One region of the Streptomyces sp. SS7 genome, then DNA from elsewhere that is predicted to be linked to it. Evidence: riboswitches for the same ligand, from Rfam matches in the RefSeq annotation. Region 1 holds a riboswitch; each other region holds the start of a gene.

Region 1 (5,795 bases):
CTCGGTGGCGTCGTAGCCGACGAGCTCCGGGCCGATCTGCTCGATGACGGCGAGGACGGCCTTCTCGACACCCTTGCCGTGGTAGCGGTTGGGGTCGCCGTCACGGAGCTCGATGGCCTCGAAGGCACCGGTGGAGGCGCCGGACGGGACGGCGGCACGACCCGTGCTGCCGTCGTCGAGGCCGACCTCGACCTCGACCGTGGGGTTGCCTCGGGAGTCCAGGATTTCCCGGGCTACGACGACGTCGATGGACGGCACGAGCATCTCCTTCTTGGGATGTGACGCTGGTTGTGCGGGGCACAGGGGCCTTGCGGCCTGTGGTGGGCCTTGCGCCTAGAGCCTAACCGCCCCGGGGCCTGCGGCAGCCGACCGACCGCCCCGTGGACAAACTGACCGTACACATTGTTCCCCATCGGAACAAAGAGCGGGTGGCGCAGAGGCGAACACCTGGGCAAAGAAAACCCCGCTCCGGTGCGTCGGGGGAATGCGCACCGGAGCGGGGAGCCCGTGGGGACGGGGGGTGACCCTCACGAGTCCTCAGAGTGCGGGGCCTTCATGTGAGCGGCCCGTGGCCCCGCACGGGAGCGGCTGTGTCACTTCAGGTGCAGCTGCTGGCCCGGGTAGATGAGGTCCGCGTCCTCGACGATGTCCTTGTTGAGCTGGAACAGCTTCTGCCAGCCGCCCTTGACCTTGTGCTTCTCGGCGATCGAGCTGAGGGAGTCGCCCTTGACGACCTTGTACTCGCCGTCACCCTTCTTGACCTTCTTGCCGGTCGGGGTGGTGACCGTCCTGGAGGCGGCCGGGCGCTCGGAGGAGCGGGAGGCGGTCTGCTGCTCGGTGGAGCGGGTGGCGGAGCTGCTGGAGCCGCTGGAGCCGCTGGAGCTCGACGAGGAGCCGGTGCTGCCGGAGCCGGTGGAGCCGGCACCGCCGCCGTACGGCGTGCTGGACAGACCGGTGCCGCAGACCGGCCAGGCACCCTTGCCCTGGCCCGCGAGGACCTTCTCGGCGATGGTGATCTGCTGCTCCTTGCTGGCCAGGTCGGCGCGCGCGGCGTAGGCGGTGCCGCCGTACGCGGCCCAGGTGGAGGCCGAGAACTGCAGGCCGCCGTAGTACCCGTTGCCGGTGTTGATGGACCAGTTGCCGCCCGACTCGCACTGGGCGACCGCGTCCCACTCGGAGGCGGTGGCGGCGGAGGCGTTGCCGGCCGCCATCAGCGGGGCGGCGATGGCGACACCGGTGACGCCCGCGAGAGCGGCGACCCGGGTGGCCTTGGACGGACGACGGTGCTTGCCCTTGCCGGAAAACAGCATGGTTCATCCCCTCACCGACGCCTGCGAGGTGAGCTGTCGGGTTCGGGCCGGTTGAGTTGCCCGGCCGCGCACCTCGTGGTGCGCGGCTTCACCCCGAGCCGGTTCCGGCGGTCAACCGCCGGGCCCGGCACTTACCTTGGGTCCCCCGCTCCTGCCTACGGCGCTTGACGCGACGACTGTTCCCGGGCTGCCACTGGCAGGATTCGGCGTTGCGGCGGCCGGGGCCCGGATTGCCGAGCGGTCCTGACCGTAGACACCCCATCCCGGGAATTTCAAAGACGATCACGACTTCTGAGACTCATCCCACACTTTCACCAAACCGGACAATCGCCGCGAAGCGGGACGTGAACTCCCGGTGCTTTTAAGGGCGTTCCGCCCCTATTGCACCACTGTGTCGAGGGTCTGACCGGGCATGATGGCGCTGGGGTCGGCGCCGATGCGGTCCTTGTTCTCGGCGTAAAGGGCGCGCCATCCGCCGTCGATCCCAAGGGAGTCGGCGATGGAGGCGAGGGTGTCGCCCTCGCGGACCGTGTAGGTGGAGGCGGCATGCCGGCCGGCACTGGCGGTCGAGGTGCCGTCCGCGGCGGCCTCGTCGGCGGTGGCACCGCGATGCCGGCCGGAGCCGAGGGAGCTGGTGTCGACCAGGCTCCAAGTACCGGCATCCTGGACCGCATTGTCCGAGTTGTCCACTTCCGGTGCGATCGTGGACGGGCCCTCGGATTCCTGTGCGCCCTCTTTGGACTTACCCGAAGTGTCGGACTTGCCCGAGTCGTTCGCCCCCGAGGAGGAGGCGGACGAAGGGGATTCCGAGGCCGAAGCGGACGGATCGGCCGACGGGGTGGAGGTGTCGGCACCGGAGTCGGCGGAACCGTCGGAGTCGGTGGAACCGGACGCCCCCTTGGACAGGTCGGACAATCCGGATGACACGGGCGAGTCGGACTCGTCACCCGCCACTCCGGTGTCCACGCCGTCCGCCGCGCCGTTCACCTGCGTGAGCCCGGACGTCAGCCCGCAGGTGTCCCAGGCGCCGACGCCCTCCTTGGCGAGGATCTGCTGGGCCACGGCTATCTGCTGGTTGCGGCTGGCCAGATCGGGGCGGGTGGCGTAGTCGAGGCCGCCGTACGTCTCCCAGTCCTCCTGGGAGAGGCTCAGGCCGCCGTACTCGCCGCCACCCTTGTCGGCGCTCCAGGACCCGCCGGTCTCGCACTGCGCCACCTTGTCCCACACCGTGCCGTCGGCCGCGCTCGCGCCACTGGCGGCGAGGAGCGGGAGGGCGATGGCGGAGCCGGTCACTCCGGCCGCGACGAGGAGGGCCGGAGCCTGACGGGGGCGACGGTGCCGACCGTTCCCGGAGAGCATGCGAGGGCCTTTCTCTGGACAGCAGTGACCGGCGCGACGGACGACGTGAGCGCACAGAGGTTCGCCGCGCTGACGACCGAACGTATCGGCAGACGATCAGTAGTCACAAGTTAATGCCGCGCAGATCACGTGAAGATCACAGACTTGAGGGTCGGTCACCTTTGCTCCATCGGACGGTCACACTACGGCTGACCTCGGGTCAGCTCGCTGTGGGCCACCGGCCGGCCACGCACCGCGGTGAACTCCACGGGCAGGGTGCGCAGTCCGCGCATGATGAGCCCGCCGCGCCACCTCAAGTCGGCCGGGTCCGCCGCGAGTCGCAGGTCGGGCAGCCGGGTGAGGAGGGTGCCGAGGGCGCTCTGGCCCTCCAGCCGGGCGAGGGGGGCGCCCAGGCAGTAGTGGATGCCGTGGCCGTACCCGAGGTGCTGGTTGTCGCGGCGGGACAGGTCGAGGGTGTCGGGGTCGGTGAAGCGGGCGGGGTCGCGGTCGGCGGCGGCGAGGACGACGAGGACCGGGTCGCCGGGGGCGATGTTTTGCCCGCCGAGGGTGAGGGGTTCGGTGGCGAAGCGCCAGGTGGCCAGTTCGACCGGGCCGTCGTAGCGCAGGAGTTCCTCGACGCCGGTCTCCAGGAGGGCGCGCTCCCCCTGCGCCAGGGACCGCTGGAGCCGCTCCCGCTGGCCGGGGTGGGTGAGGAGGGCGTAGGTGCCGTTGCCGATGAGGTTGACCGTCGTCTCGAAGCCGGCGAACAGCAGGATGAAGGCCATCGCGGCGGCCTCGTTCTCGGTGAGGTGCTCGCCGTGGTCGGAGGCGCGGATCAGTCCGGAGAGGAGGTCCTCGCCGGGGTCCGGCCGCTCGGGGAGCTCCGCGCGCTTGCGGTGGATGAGTTCCAGGAGATAGCCGCGCATCTTCTTCACCGACCGTGCGACACCGCCCCGGGGTCCGCCGCCGTGACGGATCATCATGCCCGCCCAGTCCCGGAAGTCGTCCTGGTCCTCGCGGGGCACGCCGAGGAGGTCGCAGATCGCGTAGATGGGGAGCGGGAAGGCGAAGTCGTGCATCAGATCGGCCTCGCCCTCACCGGCGAACCGGTCGATGAGGTCGTCGGTCAGCTCCTGCACCCGGGGCGCGAACTCGGCGACCCGGCGCGGGGTGAACGCCTTGCTGACCAGCCGTCGCAGCCGGGTGTGGTCCGGCGGGTCGATGTTCAGCAGATGCGTCATCAGCTCGGCCTTGCGCTCGCCCGGGATGCCGGTCCGGCCCCTGGCGTGCTCGGGCTCGTCGTGGTGCGCGGGGTTCTTGGAGAGCCGCTGGTCGGCGAGGGCCTGTTTCGCGTCGGCGTACCGGGTGACCAGCCAGGCCTCCACTCCGCTGGGCAGCCGGGTCCGGTGCACGGGGGCGTGCTCGCGCAGCCAGGCGTAGGCCGGGTAGGGGTCGGTGGCGAACTCCCAGGTGAAGAGCTCGGGGGCGGGCGGGACGGCGTTCGGGGGGTGGGGCCGGCTGGTCACTGCTTCCTGTTCCTCGCGTGCTCGCGCTGCGCCTTCTCGTTCTCCTTCTTCTTCTCCTTCTGCTTCACCGCTCCTTCTGCTTCTCCCGCTCGCGGATCGCGTCGCGGTAGACGCGGGCCGCCGCGCGCAGGGCCTCCTCCGGGTCGACGCCCTCCGCCTCCGCCCCCGCGGCGAGGGCGAGCAGCCGGTAGCCGATGCCCTCGGCGGCGGGGAGGGGGACGTCGAGACCGGCCGAGCGGACCCTCGACGACAGCTTCGCGGCCAGGGCGAGGCCGGGCTGGTGGAGGGGGATGCCGTCGGTGACGGACTCCCGCTGCTTCTCGACCGCCTTCGTGCGCAGCCAGTGCGCCTTGACCTCCTCCGGGGTGGTGGCCGTGGCGTCGCCGAAGACGTGCGGATGGCGGTGGATGAGCTTGGTGACGATGGTGGCGGCCACGTCGTCGATGGAGAAGGGGGCGTCCTCGTCCTCCTCGGCGATCCGGGCGTGGAAGACGACCTGGAGGAGGACGTCGCCCAGTTCCTCGCGCAGCTCGTCGCGGTCGCCGTCCTCGATGGCCTCGACGAGCTCGTACGCCTCCTCGATGCCGTACTTGGCGAGGCCCTGGTGGGTCTGCCGGGAGGACCAGGGGCACTCGCGGCGGATCCGGTCCATGACCTGGATCAGGTCGAGGAGGCGGGCGCCGGGGAGGTCGTAGGAGGCGGGGAGCAGTTCCAGCTCGGGCATCGCCACCCGGCCGGAGCCGGCCAGCCGGGCCAGTCCGTCCGTCAGGGCCGGTTCGCCCTCGCCGGTCGCGACGACCACCACCGTGCGTCCGCCCGCGCAGGCGGTGAGCAGGTCCTCGGCGGTCGGGGAGGTCTCCTCCACCCGTATCCCCGCCTCGCGCAGATACGGCAGCTGGGGGTGGGCGCCGTCGGCGCACAGCACCCGGTCGGCCTCACGCAGGGCCTGCCAGGCGGGCCAGGACAGCAGGCCGGGGGCGACCCGGTGGCTGGTGGTCAGCAGGACGACTCGGCCCGTCGCGGAGCCGGTGGGTGCGGTCACATCGTTCACACACCGAACGTAACCCACGGCCGCCGGCCGCTCCGCCCGGTTGTCCACAGGCAGGGCGGCCGGTCATACCGTCGTACGGTCACACCTTCATATGTCCTGCTGAACGCCCCTGCCGTGCGTCCTGCTGTAGAGCCTGCCGTACAGCCTGCGGTCAGGTCGGCTGTGTGCCCGCCGTCGTGACCTCGCGGACCCAGGGCGTCTTCGCGTCCACGCGGCTGACCTTGCGCACGTCCCAGGTCCCGTAGCGCGGGTTGACGTCGACGCCGAGCTTCTTCGACGTCACCGACAGCGCGCTCCAGAACGCGGGGTCACCGGTGGTGGTGCCGAGCCGGGTGGCGAGCTTCTGGGCCTCCACCTGGAGGCGGAGGTTGTCGTCGAGGCGCTCGGGCGCGACGCCGTACTGCTGGAGCCAGGAGGTCTCCAGGCCCCGGGCGCCGCCCGCCTGCTCCTCCAGACCGGCCCGCACCTGCTGGACCTCGCGGCGGGTGACGGTGATGCCCGCGTCCTCGGCAGCCCGGTCCAGCACCTCGTCCAGGACCATGCCGTGCAGGGTGTCCCGGGTGAGGGTGC
Region 2 (5,795 bases), 2.6 Mb from region 1:
GCCGCCCTCGTGCGAGCCGCACCCGGAACCGCAGCCCGCCTCCGCCGAGGAACCGCAGCCGGCCTCCGCGTGCGAGCCGCAGCCGCCGCCGGCCGCCGCCCGGTGCTCGGGCAGGGTGACCTCGCCCGCGCCCTCCACCTCGAAGCCGGCGTCCGCGATCATCTCCAGGTCGGCCTTGCCGGCCTGGCCCTCGGTGGTGAGGTAGTCGCCGAGGAAGATCGAGTTCGCCAGGTGCAGCGCGAGCGGCTGCTGGGTGCGCAGATGGACCTCGCGCCCGCCCGCGATCCGCACCTCGACGTCCGGGCAGACGAACCGGACCATCGCCAGGATCCGCAGACAGCGCTGCGGGGTGAGGTTCCACTCCTTGGCCAGCGGGGTGCCCTCGACCGGGATGAGGAAGTTGACCGGCACCGAGTCCGGGTCCAGCGCGCGCAGCGAGAAGACCACGTCGACCAGGTCCTCGTCGCTCTCGCCCATGCCGGCGATCAGCCCGGAGCAGGCGGACAGACCCGCCGCGTGCGCCTTGGAGACGGTGTCCACCCGGTCGGCGTACGTGTGGGTGGTGGTGATGTCCCCGTACGTCGCCTCGGAGGTGTTGAGGTTGTGGTTGTAGGCGTCCGCGCCCGCCTCGCGCAGCCGCTCGGCCTGGCCGTCGGAGAGCAGCCCGAGACAGGCGCACACCTCGACGCCCTCGTTCTGGTCCTTGATCGCCTTGATGGTCTCGGAGACCCGGTCCACGTCACGGTCGGTCGGACCGCGCCCGGACGCCACCAGGCAGACCCGCTTGGCCCCGCCCGCGAGCCCGGCCGCGGCGGCCTTGGAGGCCTCGTCGGGCTTGAGCCAGGTGTACTTGAGGATCCCCGTCCGGGAGCCGAGGCGCTGGGAGCAGTACGAGCAGTCCTCGGGGCACAGGCCCGACTTGAGGTTGACCAGGTAGTTGAGTTTCACCCGCCGGCCGAACCAGTGCCGGCGCACCTTCCCGGCCGCGGCCACCACGTCCAGCACGTCGTCGTCGGAAGTGGCGAGGACGGCCAGCGCTTCCTCGCGGGTCGGCAGCTCGCGCCGAAGCCCCTTGTCCACCAGCGTGTTCAGCAGGTCCATGAGAGCCGATCCTGTCCTACGGGACCGCCCCGGGCCAAGGTAGGGATCACACAACACACCCGGATCGACGTGTGGGTATTGCCACACCGTGGGTAGCGGCCCGTGACGCTAGGGTCTGTCCGCTACCTACAAAAGCCCCGGAGGAGCCATGGCGTTCGGCTGGATCGACGAACAGGCGCGGGCGCGCCGCCGGGCCGGACTGGTCCGGACGCTGCGGCCCCGTCCGGCCGACTCGCCGCTGCTCGACCTCGCGAGCAACGACTACCTGGGCCTGTCCCGGCACCCGGAGGTCACCGAGGGCGCCGCGGCGGCCGCGCGGACCTGGGGCGGCGGCTCGACCGGCTCCCGGCTGGTCACCGGCACCACCGAGCTGCACACCGAGCTGGAGCGGGAGCTGGCGGAGTTCTGCGGCTTCGAGGCGGCGCTCGTCTTCTCCTCCGGGTACGCCGCGAACCTCGCCGCGGTCACCGCGCTGGCCCCGCACGGCTCGCTGATCGTCTCCGACGCGGGCAACCACGCCTCGCTGATCGACGGCTGCCGGCTGGCCCGGGGCACCACCCAGGTGGTGGCGCACGCGGATCCCGACGCCGTCCACAAGGCGCTCGGCACCCACGACGGCCCGGCGGTGGCCGTCTCGGACACGGTCTTCTCGGTCGACGGGGACGCGGCCCCGCTGGCCGCACTCGCGGCCGTCTGCCGGAAGCACGGCGCCGGGCTGGTGGTGGACGACGCGCACGGCCTCGGCGTCCTCGGGAACGGCGGGCGGGGCGCCCCGGACGCGGTCGGGCTGGCCGGCGCCGAGGACGTGGTCGTCACGGTCACGCTGTCGAAGTCCCTCGGCAGCCAGGGCGGGGCGGTGCTGGGGCCCGCGCGGGTGATCGACCACCTGGTCAACTCGGCCCGCACCTTCATCTTCGACACGGGCCTCGCCCCCGCGGCGGCGGGCGCCGCCCTCGCGGCGCTCCGGCTGCTGCGCCGGGAGCCCGAGCGGGCGGCACGCGCGCGTGCGGTGGCTGCGGAACTGCACGGGCGGCTGACGGCCGCGGGCCTGGAAGCGGTGCGTCCGGACGCCGCGGTCGTCTCCGTGCGTGCGCCCTCCCCGGAGGAGGCCCTGCAGTGGGCGGCGGACTGCCGGTCGGCGGGCCTCGCCGTGGGCTGCTTCCGTCCTCCCTCCGTGCCCGACGGCGTCTCACGTCTGAGGCTGACCGCCCGCGCCGACCTCTCCGGGGCCGAGCTGGATCGCGCTGTACGGGTCATCGGGGAGACACGACCATGAGTCGGCGTGACACGGCCGTGGGGCGCCCCTGCTGACGGATGACGGTGATCAGTGGATCGGTGATCAGTGGAACGCGGCGGTGAAACCCGACCAGCTCTCGGGGGAGAAGAGCAGGGCGGGACCCGCCGGATCCTTGGAGTCGCGTACGGCGAGCAGCCCGGCGAAGGGCCCGAGGGCCGGCCGGGCCGTCTCCACGCAGTTGTTCGCCCCCGTGCTGTAGCTGCTGCGCAGCCACCGCACCTGGGGGAGAGCGTGGGGGTCGGTGCTGCTGGGTACCGTCCGAGGTACGTTCCGAGGCAGAGCAGTCATGGTGCCTCCCTACGCGCCGTCAGCTGTCGCGGCGATGTATTCCAGTGATTCCCCGGGCGAAAGGGCATGTGCCCGAAGGGCGTTGAAGGCCTCGGTGTAGGCCTCGAGGTCTTCTTTCCGTTCGAGGTAGAGGCTACTCGTCAAGTGGTCGAGAACAACCACATCCAGATCAGGGGCGCTCGAAAAGGAGAAGATAACGAAAGGCCCGGTGACCCCGATATGGGCACCGGCCGCAAACGGCAGAACCTGCAAACGCACGTGGGGGAGTCGCGCCGCCTCCATCAGCCGGACGAGCTGGCGCTCCATCACCTCGGGGCCGCCCACCTCCCGCCGCAGCACCGCCTCGTCCAGCACCGCGCTCAGCCGCAGCGGGGGTTGTCTGCGCAGCACGTCCTGGCGGGCGAGCCGCACCTCCACCAGCGTGTCCAGCTGGTCCTCGTCGGCGCCCTCCACCGCCGCCCGGGTCACCGCACGGGCGTACTCGGCCGTCTGGAGCAGCCCGGGAACCACCGTCGTCTCCAGCGTGCGCATCGCGCCGGCCTGCGACTCCAGGCTGATGAAGTCCCGGTAGGCGGCCGGCAGCACCCCGCGGTAGGCGTGCCACCAGTGGTCACGGCCGCCGCTCTCCTCCGACCCGGCCAACGCCGTCATCAGCTCCCGCAGCCGCGGATCGGTCACGCCGTAGACGTCGAGGAGTAACCGCACATCGGCCGGTTTCGTACCGCTGGTGCCGGTCTCGATACGGCTCACCTTGGACTGGTGCCAGCCGACGAGCCGGGCCGCCTCGCCGCTCGTGAGCCCGGCCCGGGCGCGCAGACTGCGCAGTTCGGCGCCCAGCTTCCGGCGGCGCACCGCGGGACCGTGTTGCACGGGCTCCTCCTTACTCCTCAGGGGCCGCCCCAAAACGCTCTGCCGTGGCAGGGTTCACCGCATCGGGCGACAGATATATGCATATCTTGGTGGATCGCCACCCGTGACGGGCGTGCTGATGGCAGTCTGGCGAAGTAGCACCAGTCCGGGACCGTACTCGAACCATCCGCAGCGTGTCGGACTCCGGTCCCGTGGGAAAGGGACGAGGTCGCCATGGCAGACCATCTGGAAGCATCCGTCACTCTGCCGAGCGAAGCCGCCTCGGTCTCCACGGCCCGCGGCTTCGTGGCCGGCACGCTCGACGCATGGGGGCTGCCGGCGGACACGGAGGCGGCCGACGCCATCCGGCTGATCGTCTCCGAACTCGCCACCAACGCGGTGCAGCACACCTTCGGCCAGTCCCCCACCTTCACGGTGGACCTGGTGCTCGACCGCGACGAGCGCCTGTGCATCGGCGTCACCGACAGCCATCCGCGCTTCCCCAGACGACTGCCGGCCGCCGTCCAGCAGGACAACGGCCGAGGCATGGTGATCATTCGCTGGCTGACCGCCGAACGGGGCGGCAGGCTCAGGGTGCGCCCCACCCGGGAGGGCGGCAAGACGGTCACGGTCGAGCTGCCGTGGACCGTCCCGACGGCGGAGCCGGTGGCGGGCGCCGCGGCGGCGGTGCTGCCGGGCGAGCTCCCGGGGCGGTGAAGGCGCGTCAGGGGCACCGACGCCACCCCGGGGAGCGGTGCTCGGACAGGCCCTAGCGGACCCGGCCGTACCAGACGCTCTTGGTCCAGATCTTCTCCAGCTTGACCCAGCTGCCGGTCTTCGGCGAGTGCCAGATCTTGCCGTGCCCGGCGTAGATCCCGACGTGGTACACGTTCGACCCCGAGTGGAAGAACACCAGGTCCCCGGCCTTGCGGCTGGAGGCCGAGATGTGGCGCGTCTTGTTGTACTGCTGCGCAGCCGTGCGCGGCAGGGTCTTGCCCGCCTTCTTGAACGAGTACATCGTGAGACCTGAGCAGTCGAACCTCTTGGGTCCGGCCGCCCCGTACTTGTACGGTGCACCCTTCTTGGACGCTGCGACCTGGAGCGCCTTCGCCGCCGGCGTGGCGGCGGCCGCGTCGGCGGCCACCCCGGGAATCACGATCGAGCCGCCCACGGCGGCGATGGCGAACGCCGAGGCCGTACCGGCCCGGGCCATGAGCGACGGGACACGATTGAGCGCAGTCATGCGCAACCCTTCGTCAACCGCCTGTGAAGGATGACCTGTCGGATTCGGGCTGACAAAGGTGCCCGGCCGCTCACGCGGCTTCACCCCAAGGGCTGCTCGGCGCGGTCATGGCGTGACCGTTCCGGCTACCCGTCGTGCTTGGGTCCTCCACTCCTGCCGATGCACTCCTGTCGACGGGTCAATCCGGGCAGCGGCAGGACTCGGCGTCCGCCCGGACCGCCCCGCCGCTTGTGGCGGGGACTTGTCGTCAGACACGGATCTTGACTCACCGTTGACCGAAATACCCAATGGAAGCGGCTATTTGTGGGGTTACTCACCATTCACCTGTTCGGGTGAACACCTGATGGGTTATCAGGTGTCAAGACCGCAAAAGCCCTCCCGACCTGCGCCGCTACCCCTTGTGGTGCCTCGGGAAACGGCGCCTTCGGTGCAGTGCGCTCGTCCGCAAGAGGAGTCGCCGCTACGCCGAACGGGGGTAACCCGACTGGTCCGTTTCACGTCCGGCCCGGACGTCGCGGTCATCACGGCGACGCTCGGAGCCGGACGGGTGTGCGTCAACTGTCGGAGAGCGGGGGAACCGTGACGCGCGCGGTACGGCGCTCCCCGTCCAGGACGCGCAGCGCCCGCGCGAGCGTCGGCGCGTGCAGCTCGCTCTCGCCCCGCTGGTGCATCAGCGTCAGCGCGTCGCGCAGCTCCGCCGCCCGAGTCACCAGCGCCTGGGCGGCACGCAGGCCCCGGTAGGTGTCCCCGTCGTGCGCGGGATTGATCCGTCCGAGCAGATCCACCACGTCCAGATAACGGTCGATCAGCTCGCCCTCGGCGCGGGTGAGCGCCGGCAGGGGCGGCAGGTCGGGAACCATCCCGGCTCACCTCGCCCCGGAGACGTCGCGCCGGCTGGGGACGACGCCGTCCACCAGTCCGTACTCCTCGGCCTGAGGTGCGGTCAGGATCAGGTCCCGCTCGATGTCCTCGGTCACCTGTTCGGGGCGGCGTCCGGTGTGCCGTACCAGCATCTCC
Region 3 (5,795 bases), 3.6 Mb from region 1:
AAGCCGGAGCCGCGGGACGGCACCCTGCCCGACGTGATCGGCGAGCAGCTGCGCGAGCTCGTCGAGGAGGAGGTCCCGGCCCGCGCGCTGATGGCCGCCTATCGTCTGCCGCAGGACGGCACGCGCGCGTGCGATGCGGCAGACCTGGCGCTCACGGTCCTGGGCGGCGGCGAGTCCTCCCGCCTGTACAACCGGCTGGTGCGCCGCGACCGTACGGCCGTCGCGGCCGGCTTCGGGCTGCTGCGGCTCGCCGGAGCGCCCTCCCTGGGCTGGCTGGACGTGAAGACCTCTGGGGACGTCGAGGTGCCCGTCATCGAGACCGCCATCGACGAGGAGCTCGCCCGGTTCGCCGAGGAGGGCCCCACGGCCGAGGAGATGGAGCGCGCCCAGGCCCAGTTGGAGCGCGAGTGGCTCGACCGGCTCGGCACCGTCGCCGGCCGCGCGGACGAACTGTGCCGGTTCGCGGTCCTGTTCGGCGACCCGCAGCTCGCCCTCACCGCCGTCCAGCGCGTCCTGGACATCACCCCCGAGGAGGTGCAGGAGGTCGCCCAGGCCCGCCTGCGCCCCGACAACCGCGCGGTCCTCGTCTACGAGCCGACCGCCCCCGAAGCCCCCGCCGACCAGGACGAGAACGAGGAGGCGGCCCAGTGACGGAGCTCGCCACGATGGACTTCCACCCCCAGCCCCGGGCGGGCGAGGCCAGGCCGTGGGCGTTCCCGGCGCCCGAGCGCGGCACGCTGGACAACGGCCTGACCGTCCTGCACTGCCACCGCCCCGGCCAGCAGGTCGTCGCCGTCGAGGTCCTCCTCGACGCGCCCCTGGACGCCGAGCCGTCCGGCCTGGACGGCGTCGCCACGATCATGGCGCGCGCGTTCACCGAGGGCACCGACAAGCACTCCGCCGAGGAGTTCGCCGCCGAGCTGGAGCGCTGCGGCGCCACCCTCGACGCCCACGCCGACCACCCCGGCGTCCGGATCAGCCTGGAGGTGCCCGCCTCCCGGCTGCCCAAGGCGCTCGGCCTGCTCGCCGACGCCCTGCGCGCCCCCGCCTTCGCCGACAGCGAGGTGGAGCGTCTCGTCCACAACCGGCTCGACGAGATCCCGCACGAGCTGGCCAACCCCTCCCGCCGCGCCGCCAAGGAGCTCTCCAAGGAGCTGTTCCCGGCGACCGTGCGCATGTCGCGGCCGCGCCAGGGCACCGCGGAGACCGTCGAGAAGATCGACTCCGCCGCCGTACGGGCCTTCTACGAGCGCCATGTCCGGCCGGCCACGTCCACCGCCGTGGTGGTCGGCGACCTCACGGACATCGACCTCGCCGCGCTCCTCGGCGAGACCCTGGGCGCCTGGACGGGCTCCCCGGCCCAGCAGCGGCCCGTCCCGCCGGTGACCGCCGACGACACCGGCCGCGTCGTCATCGTGGACCGCCCCGGCGCCGTCCAGACGCAGCTGCTCATCGGCCGCGTCGGCCCCGACCGGCACGCACGCGTGTGGGCCGCCCAGGTCCTCGGCACCTACTGCCTCGGCGGCACCCTCACCTCCCGCCTCGACCGCGTCCTGCGCGAGGAGAAGGGCTACACGTACGGCGTGCGTGCCTTCGGGCAGGTCCTGCGCTCCGCCCCGGACGGCTCGGGCGCCGCGATGCTCGCCATCAGCGGTTCCGTCGACACGCCGAACACCGGTCCCGCGCTGGACGACCTGTGGAAGGTGCTGCGCACCCTCGCGGCGGAGGGCCTGACGGACGCCGAGCGCGATGTCGCCGTGCAGAACCTGGTGGGCGTGGCGCCGCTGAAGTACGAGACCGCGGCGGCCGTCGCGAGCACGCTGGCCGACCAGGTCGAGCAGTTCCTGCCCGACGACTACCAGGCCACGCTCTACCGTCAGCTCGCCGCGACCGGCACGGTCGAGGCCACCGCCGCGGCCGTGAGCGCCTTCCCGGTGGACCGTCTGGTGACCGTCCTCGTCGGTGACGCCGCGCAGATCAAGGAGCCCGTCGAGGCGCTCGGGATCGGCGAAGTCACCGTCGTCCCCGCCGAGTAGACGCGGCAGAGGCGGACGTACTGCGGCCCCGGGGCGTCGTCCCGGGGCCGCAAGATGTCCGAATTGATGCGGAGGTTGTGTGTCTGTGCTGTGGCGTGCGCTACAAAAACCGTGATCCGTTTGAGGATTGATAACGGTCCCGCATAGCGTCGGCCCGGCTGTCCGTCAGGCACCGCGCCGCATCCGCGGCACCGGACAGTCATCGCCGAGTCCCCGTACGGCGCGAGCCAGGGGAGCCGGGGACCCGCCCTCCTGTCGCCGCCTTCGGGGCTGGAGGGGCCCAGTCCCTGGGGTGAATCGGACGCCCGCGCGTGAGCGAGGGGGTCCGTAGGAGACCTTCCTGCTCCGAACCCGTCAGCTAACCCGGTAGGCGAGAGGGAAGGAAAGGACCGCTCGCCCTTCATGGCGTATACCTGCACCACCGGGAAGCACCGCCGGCCCAGCCGGATGCAGCGCACCACCGCCCGCGCGGCGGGATTCGCGGCGCTGACCACCACCGGTGTCATGGCCACCGTCGCCTCCAGCCCGGCCTTCGCCGCGGAGCCGACCCCCGAGCAGACCGGCCTGATCCCGGTCGTCACCGCCGGCGAGGCCGTCGCCGAGCAGGTCGACGACCAGGTCGCCCTGCAGAAGAAGGCCGCCTTCGAGGAGGCCGCGCGCAAGGCCGCCGCCAAAAAGGCCGCCGAGGAGCGCGAGGCACGCGTGCGTGCCGCCCGTGAGGCCGAGCGCAAGCGCCTGAACGCCTTCGTGCTGCCGATCACCGGGTCCTACGTCTCCACCGGCTACCACGCGAGCAGCTCCCTGTGGTCCTCCGGCAGCCACACCGGCATCGACTTCCACGCCGCCAGCGGCACCCCCGTGCACGCGGTCGGCCTCGGCACCGTCGTCGAGGCGGGCTGGGGCGGGTCCTACGGCAACAACGTCGTCATCCGGATGAACGACGGCACGTACACCCAGTACGCGCACCTGTCCTCCATCGGGGTCTCGGTCGGCCAGCAGGTCACCCCCGGGCAGCAGATCGGCCTGTCCGGCGCGACCGGCAACGTCACCGGCCCGCACCTGCACTTCGAGGCCCGGACGACGGCGGAGTACGGCTCCGACATCGACCCGGTCGCCTACCTCCGCCAGCACGGCGTCAACGTCTGACGCCACCCGGCGACACCGCGTCCCAGAGCCCCGGCCCCAGCGGCCGGGGCTTTCGCCGTTTTCGCCACCCCGCTGTCCAAAAAATATCCCTGGATTCCGGTCCGCCTTCGGAAATTGCCGCTGATTGCAATAGAGTCACGGAACACACGTCAATCGGCGGAGCTCGGCGACGTTTCACGGGGATTAAGACGGAGGCTGTCATGCGTATTCCGGCGCACTCGGTGTGCACGGCCATCCGGGACGACATCGTCGCGGGTGTCTACGAGCGCGGCAGCCGTCTCACCGAGGAACTCCTCGCCCGCCGCTACGGCGTCTCCCGCGTCCCCGTCCGGGAGGCGCTGCGCACCCTGGAGGCCGAGGGCTTCGTCGTCACCCGGCGGCACGCGGGCGCGTGCGTCGCGGAGCCGACCGAGCAGGAGGCGGCCGACCTGCTGGAGATGCGCATGCTCCTGGAGCCGCTGGGGGCCGCCCGGGCCGCCCAGCGCCGCACGGAGGCGCATCTGAAGGTGCTGCGCGGGCTCGTCCGGCTGGGCCAGGAGCGGGCCCGCAGGGGCAACAGCGAGGATCTGCGCTCGCTGGGCGGCTGGTTCCACGAGACGCTCGCCCAGGCCTCCGGAAGCCATGCCCTGACCTCGGTGCTCACCCAGCTCCGCCACAAGATCGCCTGGATGTACGCGGTGGAGGCGCCGGCCGACCCGGTGGAGTCCTGGGCCGAGCACGGCGCGATCGTGGACGCGGTGGCGCGCGGCGACCAGGAGCGCGCGCGGACGGTCACGGCCCTGCACACCGAGCGCGCCACGGCCGTGCACCGCCTGCGTTTCGCCGGCGGCGGGGACCGCGCCGACCGTGTGAGGACTTCGCAACCTCCCGTAAACATGACGGGGCTGCGGCATTAACACGGGGGCCGTATACAAAGAAGGGATATTCAGCGGAGGAGTATTTCCGCTGCCCTTTTCATGCGCGCCCGGGAATTCTCGAAGGCGCGCTTTCGGTGTGCCCGGGGCCGGGTTTCCGTTTGTGCAAAAAAAAGCCGGGCCGTGTCACCTTCGAAGGTGACACGGCCCGGCGGGTGCGTCAGACGGTCTCGGGGAGTTCCTCGAGACCCTCGGCGACCAGCTTGGCCAGCCGGTCCAGCGCGACGTCCGCGCCCTCGGCGTCGGAGGCGAGGACGATCTCCTCGCCACCCTTCGCGCCGAGGCCGAGGACGGCCAGCATGGAGGCCGCGTTGACGGGGTTGCCGTCGGCCTTGGCGATCGTCACCGGGACGCCTGCGGCCGTGGCGGCTCGGACGAAGATGGAAGCGGGGCGGGCGTGGAGGCCCTCGGCCCAGCCGACGTTGACGCGGCGCTCAGCCATGTGTTGCTGCCCTTCGGTTCTCAGGTTGTCTAGACCGGTGTTGTCTAGACCAGTGTTCCACACGTGAAGCCGGTGAGGAACGGGTCGAACGTCCCGTCCCTCGGGCGGTCACCGGATCGCGGCCTCGATCCGGCCCCCGTCCTCCACAGACTGCCCCGCGCCGTTGTCGTACGCGAGCCGTACTCTGGGCCCCATGCAGAGCGCCTCGGACCGGCACGAGTACCCCGCCCACTGGGAAGCCGACGTGGTGCTGCGCGACGGCGGCACCGCGCGCATCCGCCCCATCACCGTCGATGACGCCGAGCGCCTGGTCAGCTTCTACGAGCAGGTCTCGGACGAGTCGAAGTACTACCGCTTCTTCGCGCCCTACCCGCGACTGTCCGCGAAGGACGTCCACCGCTTCACGCACCACGACTTTGTGGACAGGGTGGGACTCGCGGCCACGGTCGGCGGCGAGTTCATCGCCACCGTACGCTATGACCGCATTGGTGCCGACGGCATGCCCGCCTCCGCACCCGCCGACGAGGCCGAGGTCGCCTTCCTGGTCCAGGACGCCCACCAGGGGCGCGGCGTCGCCTCCGCCCTCCTCGAACACATCGCGGCCGTCGCGCGCGAGCGCGACATCCGCCGGTTCGCCGCCGAGGTACTGCCCGCCAACACCAAGATGATCAAGGTGTTCACGGACGCCGGCTACACCCAGCAGCGCAGTTTCGAGGACGGCGTCGTCCGCCTGGAGCTGGACCTCGAACCCACCGCGCGGTCCCTGGCCGTGCAGCGCGCGCGGGAGCAGCGCGCCGAGTCCCACTCCGTACGACGGCTGCTGGCACCCGGCTCGGTCGCCGTGTTCGGCACCGGACGTGCCCCCGGCGGCGTCGGCCGCAGCGTCCTCGGCAACCTCCGTGCGGCGGGCTTCACCGGCCCGCTGTACGCCGTGAACCGGGCCTTCCCCGAGGACCTCAAGGACATCGACGGCATCCCCGCCCACCGCTCGGTGCGCGAGATCGCCGGCCCCGTCGACCTCGGGATCGTCGCCGTCCCCGCCGAGGACGTGCCCGAGGTCGTCCGCGAGTGCGGGGAGCACGGCGTCCAGGGCCTCGTCGTGCTCTCCGCCGGTTACGCCGAGAGCGGCCCCGACGGCCGCGAACGCCAGCGCGCCCTCGTCCGCCACGCACGCGCCTACGGCATGCGGATCATCGGCCCCAACGCGTTCGGCGTCATCAACACCTCGCCGCAGGTCCGGCTCAACGCCTCGCTCGC

What was found. Region 1 has a riboswitch for cyclic di-AMP ahead of U5640_RS27125 (transglycosylase family protein). Riboswitches for the same ligand answer to the same signal wherever they lie in the genome.
Positions count from the first base shown of each region.
Region 2: linked by a shared signal. The riboswitch ahead of U5640_RS38610 (C40 family peptidase) and the one ahead of U5640_RS27125 (transglycosylase family protein) in region 1 are both predicted to bind cyclic di-AMP.
Region 3: linked by a shared signal. The riboswitch ahead of U5640_RS10015 (M23 family metallopeptidase) and the one ahead of U5640_RS27125 (transglycosylase family protein) in region 1 are both predicted to bind cyclic di-AMP.

Region 1 is NZ_CP141223.1:5,842,952-5,848,746, reverse strand. Features, by position in the region: gene eno (phosphopyruvate hydratase) at 1-258, opposite strand, end outside; gene U5640_RS27125 (transglycosylase family protein) at 594-1,310, opposite strand; cyclic di-AMP (ydaO/yuaA leader) riboswitch at 1,314-1,483, opposite strand; gene U5640_RS27120 (transglycosylase family protein) at 1,689-2,669, opposite strand; gene U5640_RS27115 (cytochrome P450) at 2,852-4,174, opposite strand; gene U5640_RS27110 (nucleoside triphosphate pyrophosphohydrolase) at 4,239-5,225, opposite strand; gene U5640_RS27105 (SurA N-terminal domain-containing protein) at 5,377-5,795, opposite strand, start outside.
Region 2 is NZ_CP141223.1:8,397,704-8,403,498, forward strand. Features, by position in the region: gene bioB (biotin synthase BioB) at 1-1,101, opposite strand, end outside; gene U5640_RS38590 (8-amino-7-oxononanoate synthase) at 1,250-2,377, shown strand; gene U5640_RS38595 (DUF397 domain-containing protein) at 2,441-2,686, opposite strand; gene U5640_RS38600 (helix-turn-helix transcriptional regulator) at 2,696-3,556, opposite strand; gene U5640_RS38605 (ATP-binding protein) at 3,770-4,252, shown strand; gene U5640_RS38610 (C40 family peptidase) at 4,305-4,778, opposite strand; cyclic di-AMP (ydaO/yuaA leader) riboswitch at 4,782-4,984, opposite strand; gene U5640_RS38615 (hypothetical protein) at 5,333-5,638, opposite strand; gene U5640_RS38620 (ATP-dependent Clp protease proteolytic subunit) at 5,645-5,795, opposite strand, start outside.
Region 3 is NZ_CP141223.1:2,231,552-2,237,346, reverse strand. Features, by position in the region: gene U5640_RS10025 (pitrilysin family protein) at 1-651, shown strand, start outside; gene U5640_RS10020 (pitrilysin family protein) at 648-2,036, shown strand; cyclic di-AMP (ydaO/yuaA leader) riboswitch at 2,230-2,424, shown strand; gene U5640_RS10015 (M23 family metallopeptidase) at 2,439-3,182, shown strand; gene U5640_RS10010 (GntR family transcriptional regulator) at 3,383-4,078, shown strand; gene U5640_RS10005 (HPr family phosphocarrier protein) at 4,257-4,538, opposite strand; gene U5640_RS10000 (GNAT family N-acetyltransferase) at 4,732-5,795, shown strand, end outside.